DNA from 4 places in the Novosphingobium sp. 11B genome. Region 1 is predicted to be linked to each of the others. Evidence: riboswitches for the same ligand, from Rfam matches in the RefSeq annotation. Region 1 holds a riboswitch; each other region holds the start of a gene.
The links. A riboswitch is a leader RNA that binds a small molecule or an ion and turns the genes downstream of it on or off. The one in region 1 is predicted to bind cobalamin.
Positions count from the first base shown of each region.

Region 2: another riboswitch for cobalamin. It lies ahead of ACYPYD_RS05885 (TonB-dependent receptor); the one in region 1 lies ahead of ACYPYD_RS04455 (cobalamin biosynthesis protein CobG).
Region 3: another riboswitch for cobalamin. It lies ahead of ACYPYD_RS04110 (TonB-dependent receptor domain-containing protein); the one in region 1 lies ahead of ACYPYD_RS04455 (cobalamin biosynthesis protein CobG).
Region 4: another riboswitch for cobalamin. It lies ahead of ACYPYD_RS25460 (HoxN/HupN/NixA family nickel/cobalt transporter); the one in region 1 lies ahead of ACYPYD_RS04455 (cobalamin biosynthesis protein CobG).

Region 1 is NZ_BAAILP010000055.1:978-9,401, reverse strand. Features, by position in the region: gene cobF (precorrin-6A synthase (deacetylating)) at 1-351, opposite strand, end outside; gene cobM (precorrin-4 C(11)-methyltransferase) at 348-1,133, opposite strand; gene ACYPYD_RS04485 (cobalamin biosynthesis protein) at 1,130-1,498, opposite strand; gene cbiE (precorrin-6y C5,15-methyltransferase (decarboxylating) subunit CbiE) at 1,495-2,703, opposite strand; gene ACYPYD_RS04475 (cobalt-precorrin-6A reductase) at 2,702-3,463, shown strand; gene cobJ (precorrin-3B C(17)-methyltransferase) at 3,427-4,203, opposite strand; gene cobI (precorrin-2 C(20)-methyltransferase) at 4,200-4,937, opposite strand; gene ACYPYD_RS04460 (precorrin-8X methylmutase) at 4,934-5,563, opposite strand; gene ACYPYD_RS04455 (cobalamin biosynthesis protein CobG) at 5,563-6,645, opposite strand; cobalamin riboswitch at 6,888-7,103, opposite strand; gene ACYPYD_RS04450 (FAD-binding protein) at 7,343-7,606, opposite strand; partial or broken gene ACYPYD_RS04445 (sulfatase-like hydrolase/transferase) at 7,653-8,424, opposite strand, start outside.
Region 2 is NZ_BAAILP010000064.1:42,413-50,836, forward strand. Features, by position in the region: gene ACYPYD_RS05875 (sulfotransferase family protein) at 36-1,181, opposite strand; gene ACYPYD_RS05880 (hypothetical protein) at 1,293-1,592, opposite strand; cobalamin riboswitch at 1,739-1,980, shown strand; gene ACYPYD_RS05885 (TonB-dependent receptor) at 2,168-4,318, shown strand; gene ACYPYD_RS05890 (hypothetical protein) at 4,321-4,614, shown strand; gene ACYPYD_RS05895 (PepSY-associated TM helix domain-containing protein) at 4,611-6,140, shown strand; gene ACYPYD_RS05900 (hypothetical protein) at 6,137-6,379, shown strand; gene ACYPYD_RS05905 (bifunctional salicylyl-CoA 5-hydroxylase/oxidoreductase) at 6,462-8,424, shown strand, end outside.
Region 3 is NZ_BAAILP010000047.1:8,633-12,602, reverse strand. Features, by position in the region: gene ACYPYD_RS04120 (hypothetical protein) at 1-265, opposite strand, end outside; gene ACYPYD_RS04115 (cell wall hydrolase) at 416-1,594, opposite strand; cobalamin riboswitch at 1,883-2,074, shown strand; gene ACYPYD_RS04110 (TonB-dependent receptor domain-containing protein) at 2,181-3,970, shown strand, end outside.
Region 4 is NZ_BAAILP010000292.1:36,801-45,224, forward strand. Features, by position in the region: gene ubiB (2-polyprenylphenol 6-hydroxylase) at 1-734, opposite strand, end outside; gene ACYPYD_RS25415 (class I SAM-dependent methyltransferase) at 879-1,637, opposite strand; gene ACYPYD_RS25420 (hypothetical protein) at 1,769-2,107, shown strand; gene ACYPYD_RS25425 (DUF4870 family protein) at 2,169-2,543, shown strand; gene ACYPYD_RS25430 (DUF1294 domain-containing protein) at 2,540-2,827, opposite strand; gene ACYPYD_RS25435 (MAPEG family protein) at 2,824-3,249, opposite strand; gene ACYPYD_RS25440 (hypothetical protein) at 3,301-3,825, opposite strand; gene ACYPYD_RS25445 (ribonucleotide-diphosphate reductase subunit beta) at 3,992-5,041, opposite strand; gene ACYPYD_RS25450 (sigma-70 family RNA polymerase sigma factor) at 5,254-5,736, opposite strand; gene ACYPYD_RS25455 (hypothetical protein) at 5,795-6,004, shown strand; cobalamin riboswitch at 6,085-6,327, shown strand; gene ACYPYD_RS25460 (HoxN/HupN/NixA family nickel/cobalt transporter) at 6,515-7,567, shown strand; gene ACYPYD_RS25465 (flagellin N-terminal helical domain-containing protein) at 7,717-8,424, opposite strand, start outside.

The DNA.
Region 1 (8,424 bases):
GCTGTCGTAAAGCGAGGGATCCCCCCAGACCAGCAAGGCCAGCCTGCCGCCTTCAGGCAGATGCAGCGCCATCTGCTTTGCCCAGGCTGCGGCGATGGCATTATGCCACGACTGCACGGCATTGATGTATTCACCCCCGGCATCGCGGGTCGGGAGGTCGAATTCCACCACGCGCACCGGTTGGGTCAGTACGGCATCGCAAATGGTGCGCCGCACATCGAGCAGGCCGGATTTCTCGCTACCCTTGCGTGGCAGCAGGATCAGGTCCGCCCCGTTCATGGTGCGGATCGCCTGAACGGTCAGGTGCTCGGGATTGCCGGTGCCGATGCCGATGAGATCAAGCCGGATCACTCGACGGAACCGGCATAGCGCGACCCGGCATGCTGCGGCCGAAAGCGGCGGTCGTAATCCTTGGCGTAGAGGCTGCTTTCGCCGAAGTCCTCCGCCGCCAGTACGCGCCCGACGAGGATCAGCGCGGTCCGCTCCATGCTTCCGGCGACGGCGGCCTCGATCGTTTTCAGCGTTGCGCGCACGATCCGCTGGTCTGGCCAGCTTGCCCGCCACACGACCGCGACAGGGCAATCGGCGCCATAGACCGGCGCAAGATCGGCCACGACCCGCTCAAGATTGTGGACCGACAGATGGATCGCCAGCGTGGCACCTGTCGCAGCGAAGTTGGTAAGGTTTTCGGTGGGCGGCATCGTGCTCGCACGGCCAGGGGTCCGGGTCAGGACGAGCGATTGCGCCAGTGCAGGAAGCGTAAGCTCCGCTTCGAGTGCGGCGGCCGCAGCGGCGAAGGCCGGTACTCCCGGTGTGACGGTAAAGGGAATGTCCAGCGCGCGCAGGCGGCGCAGTTGCTCCCCCATCGCCGACCACACGGACAAGTCCCCCGAATGCAGCCGCGCAACATCGTGTCCCGCCGCATGAGCCTCGGCGATCTCGGCGATGATGGCATCGAGGTCCATTGGCGCGGTGTTGACGATGCGCGCGCCCGGCGGGCAATGCTCCAGCACTTGCGCAGGCACCAGCGACCCCGCGTAGAGGCAAATTGGGCTGGCCGCGATCAGGTCCCTGCCGCGCAGTGTCAGAAGGTCAGGCGCGCCGGGACCGGCGCCGATGAAATGAACGGTCATTCGGAAACTCCCATAGCTATGGCGCATGTCGCCATGCGGTCGCGTGAGATGTGGCGGGGGCCTGCCAAAGCCGCGGCGGCGCCTTCGAAAGCGGCAAGCGCGCTGGCTTCGGCGACGCTTCCCACGCCCCTTGCGGCCTGTGCGGCAGTGGAAACGGTCAGGGTGTGGACTTGGGTCAGTCGTTCAGGCGGTACGGCGATTACCGGCAAGTCCAGCAGGTTGGCCAATTCGGCAAGAGCCTGCGCCTTGTCGGCCACGGTAGCGATATGCGTGACCGGCGGAACGCCTTCGCGCGCCTGCTGATAGGCCGATATCAGCGAGAAGACATCGGCCTCCAAACGAAAGCCGAACCCTGCGACGATCACAGCGCCACGCTCCACTGAACAACCGGATAGCGGGACCGCCAGCCTCGGCGGGAACCCAGCGGCGCGGCATCTGCCAGTTCTATGCGCAGAAGAGTGCCGCCTCGCTCTCCATGCCAGCGGGCGAGCAAGGCTTCGGACTCCAGCGTGACAGCATTGGCAACCAGCCTTGTGCCAGTAGGAAGGCGTTGCCATAAGCCTTTGAGCAACGTGTCCGACAAGCCCCCGCCAACGAAAACTGCGTCCGGCGAAGGTCCTTGTGGCAATACTTGCGGCGCACGGCCAAGGACGAGTTTCAGGCGATCCACGCCCAAAGCCAGAGCATTCGCCTTCGCACGCTCGCCCCGCATGCTGTCTGCCTCGACGGCGCAGGCCGTGTTGGCCGGGTGCGCCAGAAGCCATTCAATGGAAACAGAACCGGACCCTGCCCCGATGTCCCACAAGTGCTCGCCGGGGCGAGGTGCCAATGCGCTCAACGTCAGCGCCCGTAACGGACTCTTGGTGATCTGGCCGTCATGATCGAAGAGATCATCGGGCAACCCACTGCTCACCGGTAAGGCGCATCTTGCTCCGGCCACGGCGATGCCTACCGCCACCGGATGCTGGATGTCATCGAAATGCTGCGCCTGCGCGGCGACACTGCGCACACGCTCGCGCGGACCACCCAGCGCTTCCAGCACATGAAGCGTGGAGGCACCAAAACCACGTTCGACCAGATAGCCGGCCAGCTCTGCCACTGCGCCACCATCGCGCACCAGCACCAAGAGGCGACGCCCCGTCGCAAGGTGAGGACGCAGCCGCTGCACCGGCGCGGCATGGAGGCCAAGGCAGGCGCAGTCCTGCAACGCCCAGCCCAACCGCGCCGCCGCCAGTCCGAAAGTCGAGGGAGCCGGATGCGCGATCCATTCGCCCGGATCGAGATCGCGCGTCAGGCTGCTCCCTGCGCCGAACCAGAACGGATCGCCGGAAACAAGCACCACCACCTTGCGCCCGCGCTCTGCCGTCAGAAGCGGCAAGCCATCGCTGAAGGGCACTGGCCATTGTCGGCTTGGCGCACTAAGGCCCGACAGCAGGGCAAGGTGGCGGGCCGCGCCCATAACCAGTTCCGCCTGCTCCAACGCCTTGCGGCCTGCCGCGCTCAGTCCGTCCGCCGCATCCTCGCCGATGCCCACGATGGTCAACCAGGGGGAAGCGCTTGTGTCAGCCATGCCGAATATCCTGCTGCTGGGCGGCACCACCGAAGCGAGCGCCCTCGCCCGCCTGCTGGCCGAGCATGGCATTACTGTCATGCTGAGCTATGCCGGACGCACGGAGAACCCGCGCGCCCAGCCCGTACCAACGCGCATCGGGGGCTTTGGGGGCGTGGCCGGGCTGGCCGCATACTTGCGCGAACATCGCGTGACACATCTGGTGGACGCCACTCACCCTTTCGCCGCGACAATGAGCGTGCATGCTCTGAAGGCGGCGCGTCTTGCGGGAGTTCCTCATGCCGCGCTCACCCGTCCGGTTTGGCAGACGGCACCGGGGGACAAGTGGAGCAGCACGCCTGATATTGCCAGCGCCGTCGAAGCCCTTTCCGGACCGCCGCGTCGGATTATGCTCGCCCTTGGCCGGATGCATGTGGAGGCTTTCGGCGCCCGGCCAGAGCACCACTATCTGCTGCGTTTCGTCGATACGCCAAGCCAGCCCCCTGCCCTGCCCCATCATACCCTCGTCGTCGATTGCGGGCCGTTTACCGTCGATAATGACACCCGCCTTCTGCGCGACCATGCGATCGACCTTGTGGTCTGCAAGAACGCGGGTGGCAGCGGCGCTGAGGCCAAGCTGGTTGCCGCACGCAATCTCGGCTTGTCGGTGCTGATGATCGAGCGGCCGAAGCTGCCCGCCCGCACCGAGTTCCTCCGCCCAGGAGAGGTGCTCGACTGGATCGGTCATACGCCATTGTCCGGAACCGAACGCGGCGTGTAGAGAATCGGCGGCCCCGGTCGTTCAATCAATCGCGTGCGGCTCGACCCGACGATCACCACGGTGCGCATGTCCGCCATATCCGCGCGGGCTTGCCCCAGTGGGACGATCCGCAGCGTTTCCTCCGGCGTAGACACTGCGTGGGCGAACAGGATGAGGCGTTCGTGGCCGCAGGCGTCGCGCAGCACTTCCAGAACTCTTGCGAAGCCCTCCGGCCTTGCCCGCGATCGCGGATTGTAGAACGCCATGGCAAAGTCCGCTTCCGCCGCTAATCTCAGGCGTCGCTCGATCACGCCCCACGGCTTGAGGTTGTCGGAGAGGTTGATCGCGCAGAAATCATGCCCCAGCGGCGCACCGGCCCGCGCGGCAGCGGCGAGCATGGCGGTAATCCCCGGCAGCACACGGATGTCGAGGTCAAGCCACAATTGCGGCCCCGCTTCCAGTGCCTCGAACAGCGCAGAGGCCATGGCGAAAACCCCCGGATCGCCGGAGGACACAACGACAACCCTGCGCCCCCGCACTGCAAGATCGAGCGCAAACGCTGCCCGGTCCAGTTCCACGCGGTTGTCGGAAGGATGCAGCGTCAACCCCGGACGCGGGGCCACTCGCGCAACATAGGGAATGTAGCCGACCACGTCAGTCGCATCGGCCAGAACTGCGGTCACTTCGGGCGTCACCAAAGCCTCGTTGCCCGGCCCTAGCCCGACGACGGCAACCCATCCTTGCTCGACAGCCCTTGTCATGGACGCCGCCCCTGTCCGTGGATCAGCAGGATCGAGAAATAAGGCGCGACCTCTTGCGCATCGACCAGTCGCGTTACGCTCTGCCCCGGCATTGCGGCGTGTTCGACGAGCCATGCGGCCTGCTCGCGCCCGGCTGCGGCTACTGCACGGCGCAGCTTGGGCAAATTGCGGCCGATCTTCATGACGACAAGGGCATCGGTATCACGGATGCGCCGCACCAGTTCCTCTTCGGGCAGCGTCGCCATCGCCACCGTCAGCACATCATCGCCCCAGGTGATCGGCACGCCCGTGGCGTTCCATGCGCCCGCCATGCCGGTGATTCCGGGAACTACCTCCACCGGAATCTGGCCCGACAGGCGGCTGTGAAGGTGCATGAACGATCCGTAGAAGAACGGATCGCCTTCGCACAGCACCACTACGTCTTCACCGCTGCGGGTCGCCGCCAGCAGCCGGTCGGTGCATTCGGCATAGAAGTCCGAAAGGCAGGCGTTGTAGCGCGGATCGGCCAGTGGGATCTCGGTGGTGACCGGGTATTCCATGGCGATCTCGACCGCGTCGGCGCGCAGCAGACCCTGCGCAATGCGGCGAGCGTGGCCGGAGCGGCCCTTCTTGCGGAAATAGGCGATCTGCCGGGTGCCGCGCACCAATCGATCCGCGCGCACGCTCATGAGGTCTTCCGCGCCGGGACCAAGGCCGACGCCGTGAACCGTCCCGTACTTCTCTGACCCGCTCATTCGGCGCGGCTCGCAAGGGCGTTGACTGCGGCGACGGTGATAGCGCTGCCACCAAGGCGACCTGCGACGATGCAGCAGGGAACAGGTGCCTCCGCCCACAAGGCGTCCTTGGATTCGGCAGCTCCCACAAAGCCCACCGGACAGCCGATGATCGCCGCCGGGCGTGGGCAAGCTGGGTCCTGCAGCATGTTGAGCAAGTGAAACAATGCCGTAGGCGCATTGCCGATGGCCACCACTGCGCCTGCCAGATGCGGCCGCCACAATTCCAGCGCGGCGGCAGAGCGCGTATTGCCCATGACGCGCGCCATTTCCGGCACTTCGGGGTTCGCCAGTGTGCAGATCACCCGGTTGTCGGCAGGCAGACGCGCTCTGGTCACGCCTTCGGACACCATGCGCGCATCGCACAAGATCGGCGCGCCTGCGACCAGCGCCTTGCGCGCAGCCAAGGCGAAACCGTCCGAAAAACGGATATACGCCTCGAGCCCCGCCATGCCTGCCGCATGAATCATCCGTACCGCGACAGGCTCTTCCTCGGCATCGAAGCGCGCGAGATCGGCCTCGGCACGGATGATGGCGAAGGACTGGCGATAGATCGCGGCGCCGTCCTTCTCGTAGACATGCGGCATCAGGAAGCTCCAAGGCGGGCGAGAATTTCGGCGCTGTCCAGCCCTCGGTACAGCGGTTCGGCATCGGCACGGGCACCGAAAGCAAGATCGTAGCGCCCGCTGCGGCCCGTCACCGTCACATCGGCAGGCAGCGGACTGGCGCAGCCCTTCGCGCAGCCGGAGACATGCAGACGCCCCCGCACGACCGGCGCGAGCTGGCGCGCCAGATCGCGCGTCTCCACGCTGGCTTGTGGGCATGTGGGCGCTCCGGGGCAGGCATCGACGCGCAGCAACGGGTCGGCAGGGTCAGTCGAAAGGCCGGGAACGTCGAGCAAGGATGCACCTTCGACAAGGAGCACTCGCCAAGGCGTCAGGCGCAGCCCGGTAACGCCTAAGCGCTGCATCAGGGCCAGCAAAGTCCGGGCTTCAATGCGACCGAATGGCAGGCCATAAGCAACGTGTCCGCGGCCCTCACCCGGTGCGAGCGACGCGGGAGAAGAGGCTGGCCGCGTATCGCCCATGGCCCAAACAGGCAAAGGAGCGCCGTGCTGGACCATCCGCTTGGCCTGAACGCCTCCGCTGTCGACGAACCATCGGGCGAGCGCCAGCAGGGCATCGACCTCTCTCCCAATAGTGAGGCGCACACCTTCGGCACGTCCATCAGCACGCAGTACCAAGGTGCCATCGCAGCCGCGCTCTACACGAAAATCGCCCGCTTCGCAGGCCACCGCCGAAACTTCTCCGGCGTCGATGACGAAACCGACTTTGCCGGGCAACTGTGGGAACTCCGTCAGCCGGTCACGCAGTTCATTCGCAATTCGCACGGTGTCGTCGCCCGCCTGCCATTCCGGAGCGACGAGGATGTTCCGGCGGCCCTCCCGCTCACCATCGCGATCGACAAGGCTCAATGTACACAGGCACTCCAGCAGAGCGGGCCACTGCGCCTCGCTCACACCGCGGATCTGCAGGTTGGCGCGTCGTGTCAGGTCTATCAGGCCGCTGCCATGCGTCAGCGCCGCCTCGCACAAGGCCACCGCTTGCGTAGCGCTCATCCGGCCAAGGTGCGGCTTGACCCGCATCAGCAGCCCATCGCCCGCCGCCATCGGATGCCAGGCATCGGGGCACCAACCCCTTATCACTCCCTCTCCCTGCGCCCTCACAGCCATCCCACCTCGTGCACCGGACCGAAACGAGGATAGGGCTTGCCGACGACAGCCGACCGACGCGGGCCGACGGGCGGGCGCAACAGGCACCCGGCGACACGCGCACGTGCAGCCCCAGCCGCACAGCTTCGTCGCCCAGACGGAAGAACAACCGTGCCGTGACCATCCCCTGGACCAAGGCAAGAGCGACCAGTGCGCCGGCAGGTCTCCTGGCTCGCGGGTCACGGCTTGATGCACGCCTTCCCGGACTTTGCAGCCCAGTGGCTGCCCTTTCGAAAGGGCCAGTGCATCGCGCTACCCGCTTACAGTTGCAGGGACAGCCGCGGATTTGGGGGCAAGCCCCCGCACCGCATTCCCGATTAAGCCCCGTCAGGGGCACCGGCGCGATCATGTTTTACAGTTGGAAACCAATTGCAAAGCCGCCCTTACAGTGATCCAGCGCATGCACAAGGTGCAATAGCTTTTCATCGCTACGTATGAACCGACCCTTTCCGGCCGCTCAGCGGCCAATTTTTCGCTACTAGGTTCGGAAAGTCCGGTTTCTTATCATGGCGCCCATGGCTCGCCGTAGATGGGGCCAAGTCGCGGGCAGCAAAGTGCATCAGCAATCTGCTTCCCCTTATCGGCGCTGGATATCTCAGTGATTGGAAATATGCTCTCCCAAATGACGTCCAGCGATGTAACCGAAGGTCATGCTTGACCCTAATGTGCCGCCCGCTCCGCCGTAGACGTCGCCCAGCACCGCCGCCATCGCGTTGCCCGTAGCGTAAAGACCGGGGATCGGGTTGCCGCTCCAGCCGATAACCTGAGCTTCAGCGTTGGTCTTGCGACCGCCTGCAGTGCCCAGCCCGCCAGCTTCCATCTTGACCGCGAAGTACGGCCCCTGATCGATCTTGCCCAAAGTGCGGAACGGCGCTTCGAATGCGGTATCGCCCCACATATAAAAGTTACTTCAGCTTGAACTCGAGTTTGCGAAGCGTCCCCGAGAACCGGCTGCTCGCGATCGTGTAGTCGCAGTTTACCGGGGTGATGGTGTCCATGCCGACGTCGAACCCCTCGGTATGAGACATCCAGCCCCGGATCGTACGCCCGATCCGCCCGCTGCCGACCGGCTTACCATCGATGCTGATCGTCAGCGTGCCGCCCGAGCCCAGCTCCTGCTTGTCCGCTTGGAAAGCCGCAGTCAGGCTATGGTGACCTGCCGCAACCGGCTGCGCCGCGCGGATGGTGAACTGGTCCGTCCCCACCGCATTGTAGTGGAACACCGGCACCCCGTCCTTCAGGTAGAAGGCATAGCCGCCGAAGCGCCCGCCCTGCGTCACCAGCACGCCTTGCGCTCCTGCGGGCAGATCCACGTCGGCGTCGATCGTGAAGGATTTGCCGATGGTGTGCGGCGCGGCGTCCTCGTTCAGATGGCTGAGCGGGGCGAGATAGGTGAACTCGGTGCGGTTGCCGCCAAGCGTCGGACGGCCCTCTGCACCCTGGCTGTAGTCGTGGATCGGCAGGATGTTGTTCGCCGCCGCCTCCTTCCAGAACAGATCCTGCAGTTCCTTGAGCTTCGCCGGGTTCTTCGCTGCAAGGTCGTTGGCGGTGGTGAAGTCCTTGTCGAGATTGAACAGGGTCCACTTGCGGTTCTCCGGGCCGACGCCAAGCTTGCGGTCCTCGCCCACGCCCACTTCCCACGCCATGCGCTTGGGCAAGGTGCCCGCCATCCAGCCA
Region 2 (8,424 bases), on a different contig from region 1:
GCAGGGTCAGGTGACGATGCCTTCACCCGTATCGATCACGCCCGCACCGCGATCCCGTACTGCTCGATATAGTCGCGGAAGTGCTCGCGGACGCCTTCGCGGCTGAGGCCGAATTCGGCCAGGTCATATTCGTGCTTGCCGTGCTTGCCCTTGGGGTTTGCAACCAGGTAGGCTTCCATGGCTGCGCGGGCCTGCGGCGTGAAAGGCTCGTCGAACCTTTCGTAGATGCCCTGCGCCGTGGCGAGCGGGTCGCGCACCAGATCGCGATACTGCACGTCGAAGATCGCATCGTGCCCGTGCTTCGCACGAAAGGCGTTCGACCGCGCGATCATCAGGTCGAACGTCTCCAACAGATTCTCTCCGATGGCCCGAAGATCGACCTGATCGCTGTACATCCGCCGCACTTCCTTGACGAGGCTGCAGGCCGAGCCCAGCACTTCGACCGGATCGCGGTGCGTCATGACCAGTTGCGCGTCGGGAAACTCGGCCGTCAGGGCATCGAGGAACAACGGGTGCCAGGGGTTCTTGAGCGTCCAGCGCCCCGGGGCATTGGCCTGAAGCAGCTGCAGCAGCCGCTTTTCGTAGCGGAAGGCGGGCGCGTAGTCGGCCTCGTCCAGGAACCAGCGGTGGTAGCCCGGAATGTCCGCCTGGGAATCGTAGAGCTGCGCGCAGAACGACGGCGCCATGGCGAACTGGCACTCGGTCGGGCTGTCGGCCTCCTCGTAATGGATCGCGGCGATCTGCGGCGCGTACTTCAGCCCCTGCAGCGTTCGCGTCTGGCAGGCATCGTGACGGGGACCGGCGTGAAGTTCCTGCACCAGCGGCGGCGGCACCGAATCGAACGCTTCCCAGCGCAGGAACGCGCGGCGCGCCGGGTCGGCTTCCAGCAGGTTGATCGCCAGCGTGGTGCCGGTACGCGGAAGGCCGAAGACGAACAGCGGCTTCTCGACCGGGCGCTCCAGAAGTTCGGGATGGCGCGCCAGCCAGTCTTCCACCCGCATCCGGTTCGCCATCGCGGCGACCAGTGCATCGACCGATCGCGCCATCCCGGCTTCGGTGAATCTGGCCTCGTCCTCGTAGGACTTCAGCAACACGCCAAGCCCTTCGAGGATCGCGGGATCGCCGAAGTCGCTCAATCCGGTCCGTTCGCTTGCCGCTGCGACGATGTCCTGCGCCTGCATGTCTTCTGCCTCATCCCGTGCCGCGTCATCGCGCGGCGTTCGGAAGGGATCATGAAGACATGGGGCACACTTTAGAAGCTACCCGCCGATCACCTTGGCGATATCGGGCGATCAGACCGAAAGGATCAGGGAATCATCGCTGCGCGGGGGCGTACCGTCGTACGAGGGCAGAGGCTCGAAGTGCTCGTTCAGCAGTTCCATCGACGAGAGGCCCGCTAGCTTGAACTGGCCGAGACCCGGCTCCTCGTCGCTGCGGCGTGCCTTCGCGGGGTTCATGGCACTGACGACAAGATCGCCGTGCCTTTCGAACAGCATGTGCGGGGCAAGCGTGATCGTGTTGCCGTTGTAGCGCGCCGTCACGAACTTTCGCGTGGCTATGGCTTCCATCAGGGTGAGTCGTGGATCAGTCATCGGCACCGCAAATTGCACGGGTTGCCCAAAATGAAAAGCAAGGTTGCAACCGAAAACTCGCAGGACGGGCTTACGGAAGGCCCCACGCGAACGGCTTGCAAATCGTGCGCGCAGCGAATAATCCCCCGCCCGTCCCTCCGAAAAGGGGGACACGATCGCGTTGGTGCCTTCCGAAAGGGGCTTAAAAGGGAACGCGGTGAGAGGGGCTACCCCTCGAAGCCGAGGCTGTCCCTGCAACTGTAAGCGGTGAGCGCGATGCATATCGCGGCAGGCCAATGTGCCCTGCCGCACCCACTGGGCCGGACGCTAACTCCTGCGAGGCCTGGGAAGGCCGTGCATCGCGCGACGACCCGTGAGCCAGGAGACCTGCCAGCGTCCGGTCGCTCTTGCCTTGGTCCAGGGGATGGCCGCGGCACGGTGTACTCCGTCTGAGCGACGAACTTGCGGCCAGGCCGCAACGGCGGGTTTCGCCGGTCGCTCGTTCGCGCCCGGATTCCGCCGCTGCACCCGCGCGGGGGACACCCCTCTCGCGGGAACCTGTCCGTTCGACTGGGAAACGCAACGGGGGTTACAACATGAATACGAGATCGCTTCTTTCCGGCCTGATCGCTTCGGGCGCGTCATTCTGCGTGCTTGGCATGTCCGCGAGTTCGGCGCAGGCGCAGGAAGCCGCCGAGACGGCGCCGGAGAATGCCAATAACACGGATGCGGGCAACATCGTCGTCACCGCGCGCAAGGCGGGTGTCCTGCAACTCGGCCAGCAGGCCGACGCCTCCAGCCGCCTCGGCCTCACGCCGATGCAGACGCCGGCCAGCGTCGACGTCATCACCAGGGAGATGATCCGCAGCTTGGGCGACCGCACCGTGGTTGCCGCAGCCGCGCGCGCACCGGGGCTCATCAACAACAGCTCGGCCTTCGGTTACTCGCTGAGTTCGCGCGGGTTCACCGGCTACACCTCGGTGATGCAGCTCTACGACGGGATGCGCGTCTACACGACGACCACGCAGACCTTCCCCGCCGACCCGTGGATGGCCGAGCGGATCGAGGTCCTGCGCGGTGCGGCCTCGGTCCTCTATGGAGAGGGCGGCATCGGCGGCGCGATCAACGTCGTGCGCAAGAAGCCCAATACCGAGCAGGTCGAAGGCGAGGTCCGTCTCAGCGGCGGTTCATTCGATACTTATGCGGCGGCGGGCGGGATCGGCGGGCCGATCGGAGACAGGCTCTCGTACCGCGTCGATCTCAGCTACACCCGTTCGGACGGGTGGATGGAGCGCGGGCAATCGCGCAGTCTTGCGCTTTCGGCGGCACTGCGCTGGCAGGCGCGCGACGACCTCGTGCTGACGCTGACGCACGACCGCGCCGACCTCGACCCGACGATCTGGTACGGCACCCCGCTGCGCGACGGCAAGCTGGTGCGCGAAATCCGCAAGAAGAACTACAACATCGCCGACCGCTCGCTGCGTTTCGACGATGCCTGGACCCAGGCCAAGGCCGAATGGACACCGGCCGAGGGGGTGACGATCACCAACGTCGCCTACTATCTCACCGGCTTCAAGCACTGGCGCAATGCCGAGGGCTATGCCTGGTCCGGCGACCAGATCCGCCGCTCGAGCTATCTGGAGATTGTCTACAAGACGAAACAGTGGGGCGACCGCTTCAACGCGGTGTTCGATCATACACTGCTTGGCATGGACCACCGCCTGAGCCTGGGCGGCGAGTACAACACCGGCTCGCTGCTGCGCACCGACAGTTCGCCCAACAGCCGCTTCGACCTCGTCGATCCTTGCGACTATACGCCGGGCACGTTCCTCGACGGCACATTCGGCACCCGCTACAAGTACAAGACCGATGTGCAGCAATGGGCGCTGTTCGGCGAAAGCCGGCTCTCGCTGTCCGACCGGCTCTCACTGGTGACGGGGCTGCGCTATGACCGTCCGAAGACCGAGCGGCACGATGCCCTCGATCCGGCGGCGGACTACACCGCCCGCTATCCGAGCACCAGCTGGCGCACGGGGCTGGTCTACAACCCCAGCGACACGATCTCGCTCTATGCGCAGTATTCGGCGGCGGCGGACCCGGTGACGGCGTTCCTCACGGCGACGCTGGCGCAGACCACCTTCGACGTTTCCACCGGGCGCCAGTGGGAGGCCGGGATCAAAGCGACTTTCCTGGACGGACGCGGCGAGTTCACGCTGTCGGGCTATCGCATCGTCAAGAAGAAGATCCTGACCCGATCCGCCAACGATCCCACGGTGTCGGTGCAGGTCGGACAGCAATCTTCCTACGGCGTAGAGGCCTCGTTCGGACTGGCGGTGACGAAGGAATTCAGCGTGCTCGCCAACGGCACGATCCTGAACGCGCGGTACGACGACTTCGACGAACTGGTCGGCACCGCGCTGGTCAGCCGGGACGGCAACATGCCCATCGGCGTCGCGGAAAAGGCGGCCAACCTGTGGCTGTCATGGCGGCCGGTGCAGCCGCTGCATCTGGACGCGGGCCTGCGGTATGTCGGCAAGCGGTACTCCGACGCCGCCAATACCCGGCGCATCCCGGCCTATACGCTGGTCGATGCCTCGGCCCGCTACGACCTTGCAGACAAGACGAGCGTGACGCTCAACTTGCGCAACGTCTTCGACAGGATCTACGTCCAGAACAGCTACTCCACCTCGCAGTGGGTCCTAGGTGAGCCGCGCAGCGTCGCGGTCACCTTCGAGCAGCGGTTCTGACCGTGGCGGGGAGGCCGAAGCCAGGGCGAGAGCCGAACTGGCGCGCGATCGCCGCGCGCGTGCTGGCGGCCACCGTCGGCGCCTACGCGCTGTGCTACGCGTGGATCGGCGCAGCCGTACGCGTGCTGCCGATGGACGGCGTGGACGCGAACATCCTCGCCACCTGCCTTGCCTTCATGGTGTTCGTCGCGGTGATCCTGCGGGCCTTCGCGGTCCGCAGCGTCACGCGCATCTGGTGCGAACTGCTCGTGGGCACGGCGCTGCCCATGGGCCTGCTGCTGGGGCTGGGGCGGTGAAGGACACCCTGCGCCAGTCGATGGGCTGGCTTCATACCTGGTGCGGGCTGCTGCTGGGCTGGGTGCTGTTCGGCGTCCTGCTGACGGGATCGCTGGCGTTGTTCTACACCGAGATCAATCTCTGGACGACGCCCGAACTGCGCTCTCCCGTCACCATCGACCGCACCCATGCGGTGCGAATGGGCCGCGCGTACCTCACCCGCGTCGCGCCCGATGCACGGCAGTGGCGCATCGTCATCCCCACCCCGCGCGAGCCGGTGCTGCGCCTCGTCTGGACCGACCGCGCGGGCAAGGCCACCACGCACCGGCTCGACCCGCAGACCGGCACCCGCATCCCGCGCGACATGGACGCGGGGTTCTTCTTCATGCGCTATCACTACACGCTGGGGATCGATCGCAAGTCCAGCCAGCTGGGCTTCCTGATCGTCGGTGCGGCGGGCCTCGCCATGCTCGCCGCCTCGATCAGCGGCGTGATCATCCACAAGCGGATATTCCGGGATTTCTTCATCTTCCGCCCCGGGGCCTCGCGCCAGCGGGCGTGGATGGACGCGCACAACGTGCTCTCCGTGCTGCCGCTGCCGTTCCACGTCATGATGGCCTATACCGGCCTCGTCCTGATCTATTACGCCTACATTCCCGCCGGGGTCGCCATGCTGAACGGCGGCGATGTGAAAGGCTACCAGACCGCCGCCGCGCAATCGCTCTACATCGACGGCGGCATCGATGGCGACTGGCCGCCGGGCGCGCCCCGCCGCACCGTGGACCTCGCGGCGCTATTGCCGCGCGCCGAACGGGCCTGGGGCGGCGGACCTGCCGTGAACATCTATGTCAGCCAGCCCGACCGCGCCAATGCCGTGGTCGAGATCTGGCGCCAGCGCGACGACCGCATCGCCAACTTCCCCGACCGCGTGGACTTCGCAGGCTCCGACGGCAAGCTGCTGCGCGTGCTGGTGAAGCGCTCACCCGCAAGGGAGACGCAGGCGTTCCTTGCCGGGCTGCACTTCATCGAGTGGGGCGGCCCGGTCGCGCGGTGGCTCTATTTCCTCACCGGCCTTGCCAGCGCCGCGATGGTCGCGGCAGGACTGATCCTGTTCACCGAAAAGCGCGCCCGCAAGACGATGTCGCCGTTTCAGGCCATGGCGAGCCGGATCACCGTCGCCGCCGTAGCCGGTAACGTGATCGCCTGCGCGGCCTATCTCCACGGCGAACGGCTGCTGGCCCCGGGCATGGATGACAGGCGCGCCATGGCGGCCTCGGTTTACTTCCTGGCCTGGCTGGCATCCCTGATCCACGCCGGTCTGCGCCCCTGGGGCCGGGCATGGGGCGAACAACTGCAGCTCGCCGCGCTGCTGTGCCTGTCGCTCCCGGTAACGAGCGCGCTGGCGAACCTCCCGCTCACGACGACGCTGCCGAGGGGCGACTGGATACGGGCCGGAGCGGACCTCACCGCTACCGCAATCGGCATCGTCCTGTGGATCGCGGCCGCGAGGGTGACGCGCCGCATGAACGCGAAGGTGAGCCCATGATCGCGGCAACGTTCCTGTCGCTGCTGCTGGCTGCGGCGGGATTTCACGCGATCCGGCGGGCGAAGACGCAGGACCGCGCCGACGCATGGCGGACAGGCGGCGCCATATTGCTCGCGCTGGCTTGCGTCGCATCGATGGCGGGCGCCGAGACCGCCCTCATCGGCGCGATGCTATGGCTGTTCTGCGTGCTGCCGCTGGCCGCGCTGCCCGAGATATTCGGCAGGCGAAACGGCAGGTAGCGCTCGCCGGATCTCCCTGCTCAAACAACTTGCACGTGCAACCATATTAGTTTAGGCATGAAGCAATTCAGGAGAGACATCCATGCGTATTGCGTGCCTCGGCGGCGGACCTGCCGGTATCTACTTCGCGATCTCGATGAAGCTGCGCGACCCTGCGCATGAGGTCCACGTCTTCGAACGCAACCGCAAGGGCGACACCTTCGGCTGGGGCGTGGTGTTCTCCGACCAGACATTGGTGAACCTGCAGGCGAACGACCCGGTCAGCGCCGCCACCATCGTCGACAGCTTCGCGCACTGGGACGACGTGGACGTCACCGTGGGCGAGAACACCGTCAGTTCCTCGGGCCACGGCTTCATCGGCATCGGCCGCAAGCACCTGCTGCAGATCCTGCAGGCCCGCGCGGGCGAGCTGGGCGTCGTGATGCACTTCGAGACGCAGTTCGACGCGGACCTGTCGCAGTTCGCGGACTTCGACCTGATCGTGGCGGCGGACGGCATCAATTCGATGGTCCGCACCGCCAACGAAGAGAAGTTCGGCGTCGATATCCAGACCAAGACCAACAAGTTCTCATGGCTGGGCACCACCAAGCTGTTCGATGCCTTCGCCTTCATCTTCGAGAAGACTCACGCAGGCTGGATCTGGGCGCACGCCTACCGCTTCGACGAGACGCATTCGACCTTCATCGTCGAATGCTCGCCCGAGACGTGGACCGGCCTTGGCCTCGACGCGATGGAGCAGGCCGATTCGATCGCGCTGTGCGAGACAATCTTCGCGCGCCATCTGGACGGCCACCCGCTGATCTCCAACGCCACGCACTTGCGCGGTTCGGCGGCGTGGATCAACTTCCGCCGCGTGATCTGCAAGCAGTGGTCTTTCGACAACGTCGTGCTGCTTGGGGATGCCGCCCACACCGCGCACTTCTCGATCGGTTCGGGCACCAAGCTGGCGCTGGAAGACGCGATCAAGTTGGCGCAAGTGCTGGACCGCCCCGGCATCACGGGCCGCGAGGAACTGGCGGCCGCGCTCGCCGAATATCAGGAGGAGCGCCATGTCGAGGTGCTCAAGATCCAGAACTCGGCCCGCAATTCGACCGAGTGGTTCGAGACGCTGGACCGCTACCTCGGCTTCGACCTGCCGCAGTTCGCTTATTCGCTAATGACCCGCTCGCAGCGCGTCAGCCACGAAAACCTGCGCCTGCGCGACGCCGCCTGGCTGGAAGGGCTGGAGCGCTGGTTCTGGGCGGGCAACGAAGGCCGCAACGTGCCGCTGCAGCCGATGTTCACGCCCTATACCTTGCGCGGGATGACCGTGCCCAACCGGGTGGTGATCCCGGCGATGTTGACTTATTCCGCCGATGCGGACGGCTACGCCAACGACTTCCACTCGGTCCACTACGGTTCGCGCGCGCTGGGCGGTGCCGGTCTGGTGGTCACGGAGATGCTCGCCGTCGCACCCGAGGGCCGCACCACCCCCGCCTGCCCCGGCCTGTGGCATGACGGTCAGGCCGAGCGCTGGACCGCCTTCAACCAGTTCGCGCACCAGCACTCGGCGGCGAAGACTTGCGCTCAGATCGGCCATGCTGGCGCCCGCGCCGCGTGTCAGGTGCCCGGTGAAGGTGTGGGCTACGACGTGCCGATGGACGCGCCGTGGCCGATCGTCTCCGCCAGCGCGCAGGCGTGGCGCAAGGGCGGCACGGTCCCGCAGGCATTGGACGCGAAGGGCATGGACCGGATCGTCCAGCAATTCGTCGCGACCGCGATGCTGGCCGACAAGGCCGGCTTCGACATGCTCGAGGTGCAGGCGGGCCACGGCAACCTGCTCTCGGCCTTCATCACCCCGGTGATGAACGCGCGTGACGACGCCTTCGGCGGCTCCCTTGAAAACCGCATGCGTTTCCCGCTGCGCGTGGTCGAGGCGGTCCGCGCCGCATGGCCGCAGGACAAGCCGCTGGCGGTGCGCATTTCCGCCAACGACTGGGTCGGCGAAGCGGGCGTGACCCCTGCCGAGGCGGTCGAAATCGCCAGGCTGCTGCGCGAAGCGGGCG
Region 3 (3,970 bases), on a different contig from region 1:
CGGCGGTGTCGCCGCGTTCATGGGCGGCCTCGGCCTCGACGCGGGCCTGTTCGGCGGCGGAGAGGCCGTGGCGTGCGAAATGCATGAGGGCTTCGGCAATGCCGGCGTCGATCTCGGCGGCAGGCTTGCTCTCGATGGAGCGCAGGCTAGGGCGCGGGAGAAGGGGGCCGTTGTCGTTGACCGCGCCCAGCGGCGCGCCGGTGCAGAGCACTCCGGCAATGGCCGGCATCGTCCCGTTCATGGCGGCGGCGAAGCGGATGGTCATGGGCGGATAGTCTCTCTTCTTGGTGGGTGTCGACGGATCAACCCTCTACCCTGGCAGCGATGAACCCATCATGCAGGGACGTGGTTTCTCAAGTCTTGACGATACCACCTAGGGACATTCCCCGGGTGCCTCCGCTGCAATCGATTGTCTTCAATTTGCGGGCTGGGTGATCCAGCGGCCGGAGTTTGCGTACTCGGGCTTGATGCCCTGCGAACCCGGCAGATTCCGGGCGGTATAGAGCGATTCCCCGCCGCGCTGCTGCACTTCGCTGGAGTAGGCGGGGCTGGGCTGGATGGGCATGGTCGGGCTGGTTGCCTGCGCGACCGGCTCTGCCTTCGCGGGCTGGGCCGTGCCGAATGCGCGCTGGACGGCGAGCGGGTCGAGCGCCGCTGCTGCAGCGGCGGCATCTGCGCTGTCGTCATGGCGGTGCGGAGCGGCCATCGGCTCGCCGCCGAGGTAGGCGAAGCGGAACGTCGCCGCGCTGCCCGCCGCGCCGCGCAGCGCGTAGAAGCGGTGCGCGCCGATGGTGGAAAGGTACTGCAGGCTCGGCGCCCAGTAGGGGTTCACCTGGACGGTATGATAATGCGTGGCGAGACCGACGGGTGTATAGACGTAGCCTGCCAGCGCCTGGCGCGCGACGTTTTCGGCGCGGTCCCAGAACATGCGCTGCGGGCGGCGGGCGAGCGAGCCGTCGCAGGTGAACGAGAACTGGCAGCCTGTCGAACGTTCCGACCCCTCGTAGACGACGCCGCAGACGGTCTTGGGATAGGCAGGGTGGGCCATGCGGTTGAGCACGACCTGCGCCACCGCGCGCTGGCCCGCGTCGGGCTCGCTCGCGGCTTCGTAGTAGATCGCGGCAGTCATGCACTGCAGCGCGCGGGTGCGGTCGACGCCGGAGTTGTCGATGTAGATCGGCCGCGCGGTAGCCAGCGGGCCGGAGACGCTGTCGTCGGCGTCGGAGCGGATGCCTTCGCCGACCTGAAGCGGGGCCTTCTCGGCTTCGAGGTAATAGAAGGCCGAACCGGGGAAGCTGGCGCCTGCCTGCTCGAACGGCATGGGCAGTGCTTCGGCGCCTTGCGAGGCGGCGTCGGCGATGGCGAAGCTGTCCCAGCCTTCCGGCGCGGCGAAGGCGGGAAGGGCGACGGCGGCGAGCGCGGTCACGGCGAAAGTCCAGCGGCGGCGCAGGACGACCGGGCGGTGGCCGACACCGCGGGCGCGGCGCGGATAGCGGCCGACGAAATCGCGCGGGCGTTCGAACGGAGCGCCTTGCGAATCCATCACCGGCGCCGGGGCGGCGTCTGGTCCGGGAATGGAAGGGGCAGGGCTCACTCGGTTCCTTTCGGCCGCAATTCGGCAGCACCGGCCTAGCCTGTGCCTGGTGCGCGCGCATCCGGGCATTCCGGGCCGTCCCGTTGCGGTACAGCCACGCTCTGTACGCTTAAGGGCTTAAGATTTGGCTGCATCCCGTCGTCCTGGACTTGATCCGGGACCGCTGGCCGTGAACGGCGCACCCTTGCGGCGTGGCGCCTTGCCCATGGCTCGCGTCTAAAGACAGCCACCGGTCCCGGATTGAGTCCGGGACGACGAATGCTTGCCAACCCCTGTATGCCGCACTATCCGCGCGGTTACGTCATGGGTTGCCCGCAAGGGCCTAAGAGGGAAGCCGGGTGCGAATACCGGCGCTGCCCCCGCAACTGTGACCGGGGAGGCCGCCTCCACCATGCCACTGGCCCGTATGAGGGCCGGGAAGGCGGATGGCGCGACTGACGATCCGGGAGCCAGGAGACCTGCCCGAGACGGTCGTTCCGCAGCCGGACGGGGTTCTTCCGGATGCAGCGAGTGTGACGCGCCATGAGGAAGGCGCGCATGCCTCCGCCGTGAACGGCACAAGCACGTTCAAAGGTTCGGAGGACATATGAAGTATCTGTTTCTGCTCGGCACCGCGCTTGCCGTGAGCACCCCCGCGATGGCGGATGACGGCGACGATATCCTCGTCGTCACCGCCACGCGCGAGCCTACTCCGATCACCCAGGTCGGCCAGTCCGTCAGCGTCGTCACCCGCGACCAGATCGAGCGCACGCAAGCGACCACCGCCACTGACGTGCTTGCCCGCATCCCCGGCATCTCGACCGTGCAGTCGGGCGGTTTCGGCCAGCCCGCGAGCGTCTTCGTGCGCGGCGCCGAGAACGCGCAGTCGCTGGTGCTGATCGACGGTGTGCGCATCAACGATCCCGGCGACGTCGGCGGCGGCTTCGACTTCGGCGCGCTGCCGATCGGCCAGTTCGACCGTGTCGAGGTCGTGCGCGGTTCCTCGGGCGTGCTGTGGGGCAGCCGCGCGGTGGGCGGCGTCATCAACTTCATCACCGCCCGCCCGACCGAACAGTGGACCGCGCGCGGCCAGGCCGAGTATGGCTGGCGCGACCGCAAGCAGGCGAGTGTCTCGGCGGCGGGTCTCGTCGGCCCGGTCGGCCTGACGCTGGGCGGCAACTGGCTCAAGGGCGACGGCTTCTCGGCCTTCAACGAGCGCCGCGGCGCCACCGAGAAGGACGGCTTCGAGAGCAAGAGCGCCAATGCCCGCGCCTCGATCGAGTTCGCGCCGGGCCTCTCGGCCGATGCGGGCGGGTTCTACACCAAGGCGAACTACGACTACGACAACACCGGTGCCGATGCCCTCAACGTCGGCATGAAGCGCGATACGCTGGGCTATGCGAACCTGCGCTATGCGGGCCTCGACGGAAGGCTGAACGCGCGCGTCGGCTATGGCATCAACGACACGCGCCGCATTTCCGACGACGCCGTCTTCGGCCCCTACACCACCAACGGCCGCACCGAGCGCTTCGAAGGCCAGGTCAGCTTCGCGCCCATCGAGCAGGCGAGCGTGCTGGTCGGCGGCGAGACCGAGAAGCAGAAGTTCGACGACAATTACGGCTCGAAGGATTCGACCACCATCGACAGCCTGTTCGGGAACCTGACGCTGCGCCCGTTCGCCGGCCTGACGCTGAACGGCGGCCTGCGCTACGACGACAACTCGGACTTCGGCGACCGCACGACCTACGCCGCCAACGGCGCCTGGGTGATCGGCGGCGGCGACAGCGCCCCGGTCCTGCGGGCCAGCTACGGCGAGGGTTTCAAGGCGCCGTCGCTCTACCAGCTCTACACCAACGCGGGCTTCCGCGCGCTCGATCCCGAGACGTCGAAGAGCTGGGACGTGGGGCTGGAGCAGCCTTTTGCCGAAGGGACCGGCCGCTTCACGGTGACGTACTTCGATCGCAAGACGAAGAACCTGATCGACTACGACCTCGCGAACTTCAATTACTACAATGTCGGCCGGTCGCGGGCGCAGGGTGTGGAACTGGGGATGCAGGTGACCGACTGGCAGGGCTTCGACGTGAACCTCGCCTATACCTACCTCGACGCCGTCAACGAGGACACCGGCGCGCAGCTGGCGCGTCGTCCGAAGAGCAATCTCTACGCCAGCATCGACAAGGCGTGGGCGGTCGGTCTGAAGCTGGGCGCGGACCTGCGCGTCGGCGGCGGGCGCTACGACGATACCGCGAACGCGCAGTACGTCGGCGGCAACGTAGTCGTGGGCCTGCGCGGCGCCTTCGCGGTGACGCACAATGTCGAGGTCTATGGCCGCGTCGAGAACCTGTTCGACGAGCATTACGAAGTGGTGCGCACGTACGGCACGCCGGGGCGCTCGGC
Region 4 (8,424 bases), on a different contig from region 1:
CCGTCGATCCATTCGACCGTCAGCACCGAACCGTTGGTGCGGTCCCAGTCGATGTCGGGAACGCGGTAATCCTCGATCCCCTTCATCGCATCGGCGAGTTCGGAGGCCGAAGCGGCTTCGCGGCGAAGATCGAACTCGCGCTGGGTCCAGCGCTTGAGGTTCGCGATCACGGCACGCGGACGCAACCGCGCCGCCTCGTTGCCAAGCGCCTCGAGATGAGCGGCGGCCCATTCATAAGTCTCGACGTCGTGCGCGAACTGCTCGCGGATGCCGGGACGCAGCACCTTGACGGCGACGTCGCGCCCGTCCGGCGTAACCGCGCGGTGGACCTGCGCGATCGAGGCGGCGCCTACCGGAGTTTCCTCGATCGAGGCGAAGATGCGCTCGAGCGGGCGGCCGAAGGTGCTCTCGATCTGCGCGCGGATCGCCGCGAAGGGCACGGGCGGCAAGCTGTCCTGCAAGGTCAGCAGGTTGTGCGCAGGACCTTCGCCGACGAGGTCGGGCCGGGTGGCGAGCGCCTGCCCCAGCTTGATCGCGGCGGGGCCGATCTCCTGGAAGGCGCCGGCATAGTCGGGCTCGGCCGGCTGGCGCGTGCCGAAGCGCGCGATCCGGCACAGGCGCTTGACCGGCGCCGGGGCATTGCGGTCGTTCTCGATCCCGCGCAGCGCCCCATGGCGCGCGAGGACGCGGCCCCACTTGAGGAGACGCGCGATGTGGACGGGGGTGGTGGTCACTTCTCCCCTCCCGCTTGCGGGAGGGGGCGGGCGCGTCCGAACGCAAGGTCGGCGCCAGCGCCCACCCCGCTGCGACTAGGCAGCAAGCTGCCAAGTCTCACTGCCCCTCCCGCAAGCGGGAGGGGGGAAGCTGCGAAAATCATCTCAGACCTTCCAGCCCGAATGGATCGCGACGAGGCCGCCGAGGATCGGCTCGACCTTGGTATGCTTGAACCCGGCCTTGCGCACCATGCCTTCGAATTCGGGCATCGGCGGGAAACGGCGGATCGATTCGATCAGGTAGCGATACGATTCCGCGTCCCCGGCGATCATCGAGCCGATCTTCGGGACCAGCTTGTGCGAATAGGCGTCGTAGACTTCCTTGAAGCCCGGCCATTCGGTGGTCGAGAATTCGAGGCAGAAGAAGCGCCCGCCGAACTTGAGCACGCGGTGCGCCTCGGCCAGCGCCTTGTCGATGTGGGTGACGTTGCGGATGCCGAAGGCGATCGTGTAGGCGTCGAAGAAGTGGGCGGGGAAGCTCAGTTCCTCGGCATTCTGGCGCGACCACACCAGCGTGTCGATGCCGCGCTCCATGGCGCGCTCGATGCCGACGTCGAGCATGTCCTGGTTGATGTCCGAGACAGTGACCACCGCGCCCTCGGCTTCCATGCGAAAGGCGATGTCACCCGTACCGCCAGCCATGTCGAGGATCTGCTCATCGGGACGCGGACGCACGCGGCGCACGAACTTGTCCTTCCACAAGCGGTGCATGCCCACCGACATGGCATCGTTCATCACGTCGTACTTGCGCGCGACGGAGGAGAAGACGGCGCCGACGCGGCTTTCCTTGTCCTCGGCCGCGACGTCTTCATAGCCGAAGGAAACGGTTTCGCTGCCGATCTGGCCACTGGTTTCGCTGCTCATGGCGCAGTCCTCTAAACGGCCGGGCGCGCCTGCGCCACCGCTTTTACCGCAAGGATGTGACGGGATTCGTCATGCACAGGCGCCGCCGCCTGCGGCATTCTTGTCCGCGTCCCCATTCCCGGAGAAACGCGATGGCCGAAATGTCCCTCCAGCCCACCTTCAGCCTCGCGCCCGAGAAGCTGTGGCAGGCGATCAATCCCTGGACCTGGACGTTCGAGGGCTCGCAGGTCGGGCTGGTCAACGTCAACATCGGCGAGACCAAGTACCCCGAGACCGAGCGCGCGATCCTCGATGAAGTCGGCAGTTACGGCCGCCAGCTGGGCCGGATCGGCGATGCCCTGGAAGTGCTGATCGCCCATTTCGACACGGCCCGGCTCTCCGAGGCGGAGCGCGACGCATTGACGATCCTTGAAGGCGACCTCGCCAAGATCCGCCGCGTCAAGGCGCGCGAACGGAAGAAGTCGCAGTGAACTTGCCAGCCCGGCCCAATGGAGGCACCCTCCCTTCAGGGGAAAACAGGAGGAAGAACCAATGACCGACTTCGACCCAAGACCCGCGAGTTCGGCGCCCAAGTCGGGTTTCGACTTCAACCAGCCGACGATCATAAACCTGCTCTATCTCGCATCCTACGTGACCGGAGTGACGGGCATCGTCGGCGTCGTGCTCGCCTATGCCTGGCGCGGGGACGCGAAGGCCGCATGGGAGGTGTCGCACTACGAATATGCGATCCGCACGTTCTGGCTGTTCTTCCTCGGCATGGTGGTAGGCACGATCCTGACGCTCGTGCTGATCGGCATCCCGATCCTGATCGCGGTGTCGGTTCTGGTGATCGTGCGCTGCGTGATGAGTATCCTCAACGCGCAGAAGCAGGTGCCGATGCCCAATCCGGGCAGCTGGCTGGTTTAGAACGCCCCGTACGCAAGGTACGCCAGACCCGCCGCCTGCACCGCGGCGATGGTGTGGAGCTGAGCGACGAAGGGTTGCTTGCGCGTCTTGTGCCGGAAGGCCCGGCGCCCAGCATAAGCGCCGGGCGTCCCGCCCGCGAGCGCGAGAAGCAGCAGCCGCGATTCCGGGATACGCCGTTCTCCCCGCCGCGCGCGGGCCTTGTCGATGCCGAAAGCAGCGAAGGCGACGAGGTTGAGCCCCGCCGCCAGCACCCACAGAACGTCCGTCAAATTCAGGCCGGTCACAGGCGGGCGAAGATCGACACCGCAAGGTTGATCCACAAGGCGAGCGTGAACAGCATGCCCAGAACGAAGGCCCCGCCCCGGTGCGCCGGGTTATTGTAGGTCATGTGGATCAGGCTCTGCACCACCCGCGCGCCGACGTAGCCCCAGGCGAAGATCAGCGTCCAGCGTCCCACGACCGCCACCACGAAAGCGGTGAGGCAGGCGGCGTAGAACAGCGTCGGCAGTTCGAACAGGTTGTCATAGTGCCGCACCGCCGCGCGGGCGCTTTCGGGCTCGGGCGGGCCGATGTGCGCACGGTAGTAGTCGGGATCCATCGACTTGATGATACCGGTGCGGGCGACCGCCATGCGCACGAAAGCCACGAACGTCAGCGCGACCACTACCAGCATCGGCAGGAAAATCAGGGTCGGGTTATGGGACATGCGGCGGCCTCCTTCATGATGGTTCCGCGTAAGGGAGCGGGAATCGCCCGGTCAGTTACTGGGCGTTGCAGCCGTATCCGGCGCTACGTCCGCAGGCGCAGCGGCCTCCGGTTCGTCCTGTTCGTCCGGGAGCGGACCACCCTCGGGGCCCAGCTTCTCCCAGTCCTCGTCGGCATCGGTCGGCGGCGGAGGCGGAGCGGAGGCGACGATCGGTTCGGGCTTGAGCCGGGATTTCGGGGTGCGGCTGGCGTAATGATCGGCGCCGTCCTTACTGAAGGCATAGACTTGCGTGAACGGCACACGGTACTCGGCCGTCCCGTCCGAGACGACCACTTCGTTACCGGCGAGGCGTTCAACGGTGCCGATGGCGAAGCCGTCGTCATCGACGAGCGGAAGTCCGTGGACGAGTTCTTCGCGGGACACATTGCGCACGGTGACCGCGTTCTCGTCAAGCAGGGCGCGCTTGCCCGCCTTGCTGTCGGCGGAGACGGGAGCCGACGTCTGGGCGAGCGCCGGCGGGGCGGTGATTGCAGGAGCGAGCGCAAGCGCGCTCAGCAGCAGCATAGTACGGGGCAAGACCGTTCCTCCGGACAGAATTCTCAGGAGAAATGCGCATGAAGCAAGCCGGTTGCCAAGAGCTACCCGCTGCGGGAGGCCGGAAACATCCGGCGAAATACGAGGAATGAGCCCCAATCTGGCGGGAATGGAGGAAAAATTGCCCCCATTCCCGATCCGATACGACTTACTCCGCCGCCACTTCGCCGAACAGGCCGGGCTCAGAACCATCGTCCACCAGCGGCTCGTCGTTCGCGCGCACCTTCTTGCGCGAGTCGAAGTTGGCCCACACGGTGTTCCAGTCGCCGCGGGTGGCGCCCTTCGAATATTCCGTCGAACGGGTCTCGAAGAAGTTGGCGTGCTCGACGCCGTTGAGCAGCGGCTGCAACCAGGGCAGCGGGTGATCCTCGATCAGGTAGATCGGCTTCATGCCCAGCTGGCCAAGGCGCCAGTCGGCGATGTAGCGGATGTACTTCTTGATATCCTTGGGCGTCATGCCCGGCACCGGGCCCAGCTCGAACGCCAGGTCGATGAAGTTGTCCTCGAGACGGATCGTGGTCTGGCACTGATCGGCGATATCGTCCTTCACCGCCTTGGTGAGGCAGCCACGCTCTTCGCAGAAGGCGTGGAATAGCTTGATGATGCCTTCGCAGTGCAGCGATTCGTCACGCACCGACCACGAGACGATCTGGCCCATGCCCTTCATCTTGTTGAAGCGCGGGAAGTTCATCAGCATCGCGAAGCTGGCGAACAGCTGCACGCCCTCGGTGAAGCCGCCGAACATCGCCAGTGTGCGGGCGATGTCCTCGTCGTTGTCGACGCCGAATTTCTGCAGGTAGTCGTGCTTGTCCTTGAGTTCCGAGTACTCAAGGAACGCGCCGTACTCGCTCTCGGGCATGCCGATGGTGTCGAGCAGGTGCGAATAGGCCGCGATGTGCACCGTCTCCATGTTGGAGAAGGCGGTGAGCATCATCTTGATCTCGGTCGGCTTGAAGACGCGCGCGTACTTCTCATGGTAGCAGTCCTGCACTTCCACGTCGGCCTGCGTGAAGAAGCGGAAGATCTGGGTGAGCAGGTTGCGCTCATGATCCGAGATGTTCTGCACCCAGTCGCGGCAGTCCTCGCCCAGAGGCACTTCCTCGGGCAGCCAGTGGACCTGCTGCTGGATCTTCCAGTAGTCGTAAGCCCAGGGATATTCGAAGGGCTTGTAGGTCTTGCGGGCTTCGAGAAGGGACATGGGCGGCTCCGGTGGATCGTCTGAAATTGCGTTCGCCCACAACGCTTTCACGCTTGGGCGGAAAGGCCAGAGATAGGCAAGATCGCGCGCAAATCGAGTGCGTGAATCATCTTCCCACAGGAATATGTGGGGGCAAGGAAAAAGTGTAGCCCCAAGGGGTTGTGGGTGTGATTAATTTCGCCGCCCTCGCATGAATCCCCGGATTGTGCCGGTCAGAGGACTTCGGCGACGCCTTTCAGGCTCTCTCGCGGCTTGTCGATCGCCTGCGCTTTCAGCTGATGCACGCGCGGGATCGAAACTTGCAAGACCTCGGCGATCTCGGCGAGGTTCAGTTCCTCCACGAAGTAGAGCTGCACGATCAGCTTGAGCCGGTCCGGCAGGTCGGTGATCGCCGCGATGACCGCGCCGCGCATCTCGGCGTCGACCAGCATCGCGAAGCTGTCAGGCGTTTCCGTCGCGAAAGTCATCCACTGGTCGGAATAGACCTCATCGATCGGCTCGAAACGCATCGGGCGGGCAGCATCCTGCAGCGAGACCAACTCACCCTCGCCCATGCCCATCGCCTGCGCCAGTTCGTCAGGCCGGGGATCGCGGCCGAGCCAGCCCCGAAGCTGCGTCTCCTTGTGCGCCAGCATGCGGCGGCGCTCGGACGTGCCGCGCGTGCCCTGCACGTTGCGGCGCACAAGATCGACCATCGCCCCCCCGCACCCGCATCTTGGCATAGGCGGCGAAGCCGTCCTCGGTCGGCAGATCGTGTTTCTGCGCGCATTCGGTGAGCGCGACGAGGCCGACCTCCACCAGATCCTCCAGTTCGATCCCCGGACGCCCGGTGCCGTGAACGTGCCAAGCCTGCCACTTGACCATCGGCAGGAAGCGGCGGACCACGAAGCCCTCTCGCGCACCTGGGACGACCTGTTCGCCACGACGGCCGCTGGCGCTTCGCCCGGCGCACATACGCGATGAACATCGCCGAATAGCCCCCTCTTGCGGCGGAGCAGGCGCGCGATTAGGAAGGCCGCGCCGAAGCGTTCACCTTGAGCATTTCGGCGAAAGATCGCGCCGGTGCCCCGCAAGGGGCTTAAAAGGGAACGCGGTGAGGATGTTCTCATCCGAATCCGGGGCTGTCCCTGCAACTGTAAGTGGCGAGCGCGATGCATAGGCCGGTGCCCCGAAGGTGGTCGCCGGCAGCCACTGGGCCGGACGCTGCGACATGCGAGGCCACGGGAAGGCCATGCATCAAGCGATGACCCGCGAGCCAGGAGACCTGCCTGCGTCCGGTCGCTCTTGCCTTGGTCCAGGGGATGGCCGCGGCACGGTAACTTCCGTCTGAGCGACGCAACGTGCGGCGGGGGCCGCATCGGCGCGAGGGACGTCGGGCGCCGCCGCGTCCGTCCGGTGCCTCCCGTGCCGACCGCGCCGAGTGCGCGGCACGCCCCCGTCAGGTCGCCGACGCGAAGACGGATCAGAATGCCGATGTCGCCCGCGAAAACCTCTCTCAAGAGCCGGATAACCGTGCTCTTTTTTCTGCTCGTCGCCGCCAACCTGGTCGTCTGGGGCTGGGCGTTCAGCCTGTTCCACGCCAGCCCGGTGATGCTGGGCACCGCCCTCCTCGCCTGGAGCCTCGGCCTGCGCCACGCGGTGGACGCCGACCACATCGCCGCCATCGACAACGTCACTCGCAAGTTGATGCAGGAAGGCCAGCGCCCGATCACCGTGGGCCTTTGGTTTGCGCTCGGCCATTCCGCCATCGTCCTGATCGCCGCGACCACCATCGCGCTGGCAGCAGGCACTCTCGATGATTTCGAGGCATTCGGCCGTTCGGGCGGGGTGATCGCGACGATCATTTCCGCCTGCTTCCTGTTCCTGATCGCGATCATGAATCTCGCGATCCTGCGCGGGGTCTGGCAACGCTTCGTCGAGGTACGGCGCGGCGGAACGTACACCGAGGAAGACCTCGACATGCTGCTCGCCGGGCGCGGGCTGATCGCGCGAATCCTGCGCCCCGTGTTCCGGCTGGTGCGCCATGCCTGGCACATGGCGCCGCTCGGTTTCCTGTTCGGCCTCGGTTTCGACACCGCCACCGAAGTCGCCATCCTCGGCCTCTCGGGCGCGCATGCGGCGGACGGCGTTTCCCTGGGGTCGGTGCTGGTGTTCCCGGTGCTGTTCGCGGCGGGCATGGCCCTGCTCGACACCGCCGACGGCGTCATCATGTTGGGGGCTTACGAATGGGCCTTCGTCAAGCCGATCCGCAAGCTCTACTACAACATCGTCATCACCGCTATCTCGGCCATGGTGGCGCTGGTGATCGGCTCCATCCAGACCGCCGTGCTGCTCTCGGAGAAATTCGGGCTGGAGGGCGGCGTGTGGTCCGGGGCGGCCTCGCTTTCGGAGCAATTCAACACGCTGGGCTTCCTGATCGTCGGCCTGTTCGTGGTGTGCTGGTTGCTGAGCTGGGCCGTGTACCGCTGGGGCGGTCTGGACACGGTGGAAGTGCGGTCGGCGGCCAGCCCACCCCGCTGCGACTAGGGCGTAAACGAGCAAGTCTCGCCCCCCACCCGCTTGCGGGAGGGGCCGGGGGTGGGTCTTTTGCCACGCAAGAAAGCCCGGCGGTCATGGGGAATCACCGGGCTTTCCGAACCTTCCGGGACAGAAAGGTTCTATATTTCAGTTCGTTATCAGCACAGCAGCGAGAGGATGTTCTCCTGGCTCTGGTTGGCCTGTGCGAGCATCGCGGTGGACGCCTGCGAGAGGATCTGCGCCTTTGCCATCGCGGTGGTTTCGGCCGAGTAGTCGGCGTCCTCGATACGGCTGCGGGCGTCGGACAAGTTGGTGGTGGTGTTGGTCAGGTTGTTGATCGCCGATTCGAGGCGGTTCTGGCCGGCACCCAGCGAGGCGCGGGTGGCGTTGACGTCCGACAGCGCGGCATCGACGTTGGTAAGCGTGGTCGCCGCCTTCGTGGCGTCGGTCACGTCGAGGGCGGTCGCCGAAACCTTGGTGCCGTCGATCGCCTTGGAGGTCAGCCCGACCTGCTGGCCGCCCTGCGAACCGGTCTGGATGTTGAAGGTGAGGTCGGCGCCGGCGGTGGTCGAGATCAGCGTGTTGCCGTTGAACTTGGCCTGCGTGAAGCTGTCGTTGATCTGCGTGGTCAGCGCCGAGACTTCCTGCTGCATCGCCGCGCGGTCCGAGGTCTGGTAAGTGCCCGAGGCCGACTGGATCGCCAGTTCGCGCACGCGCTGCAGCATGTTGCCGACTTCCGACAGCGTGCCTTCGGCGGTCTGGGCCAGCGAGATGCCGTCGTTGGCGTTGCGGATGCCTTGGCTCATGCCGCGGATCTGCGAGGTCATCGAGGTCGAGATGGCGAGGCCCGCCGCGTCGTCCTTGGC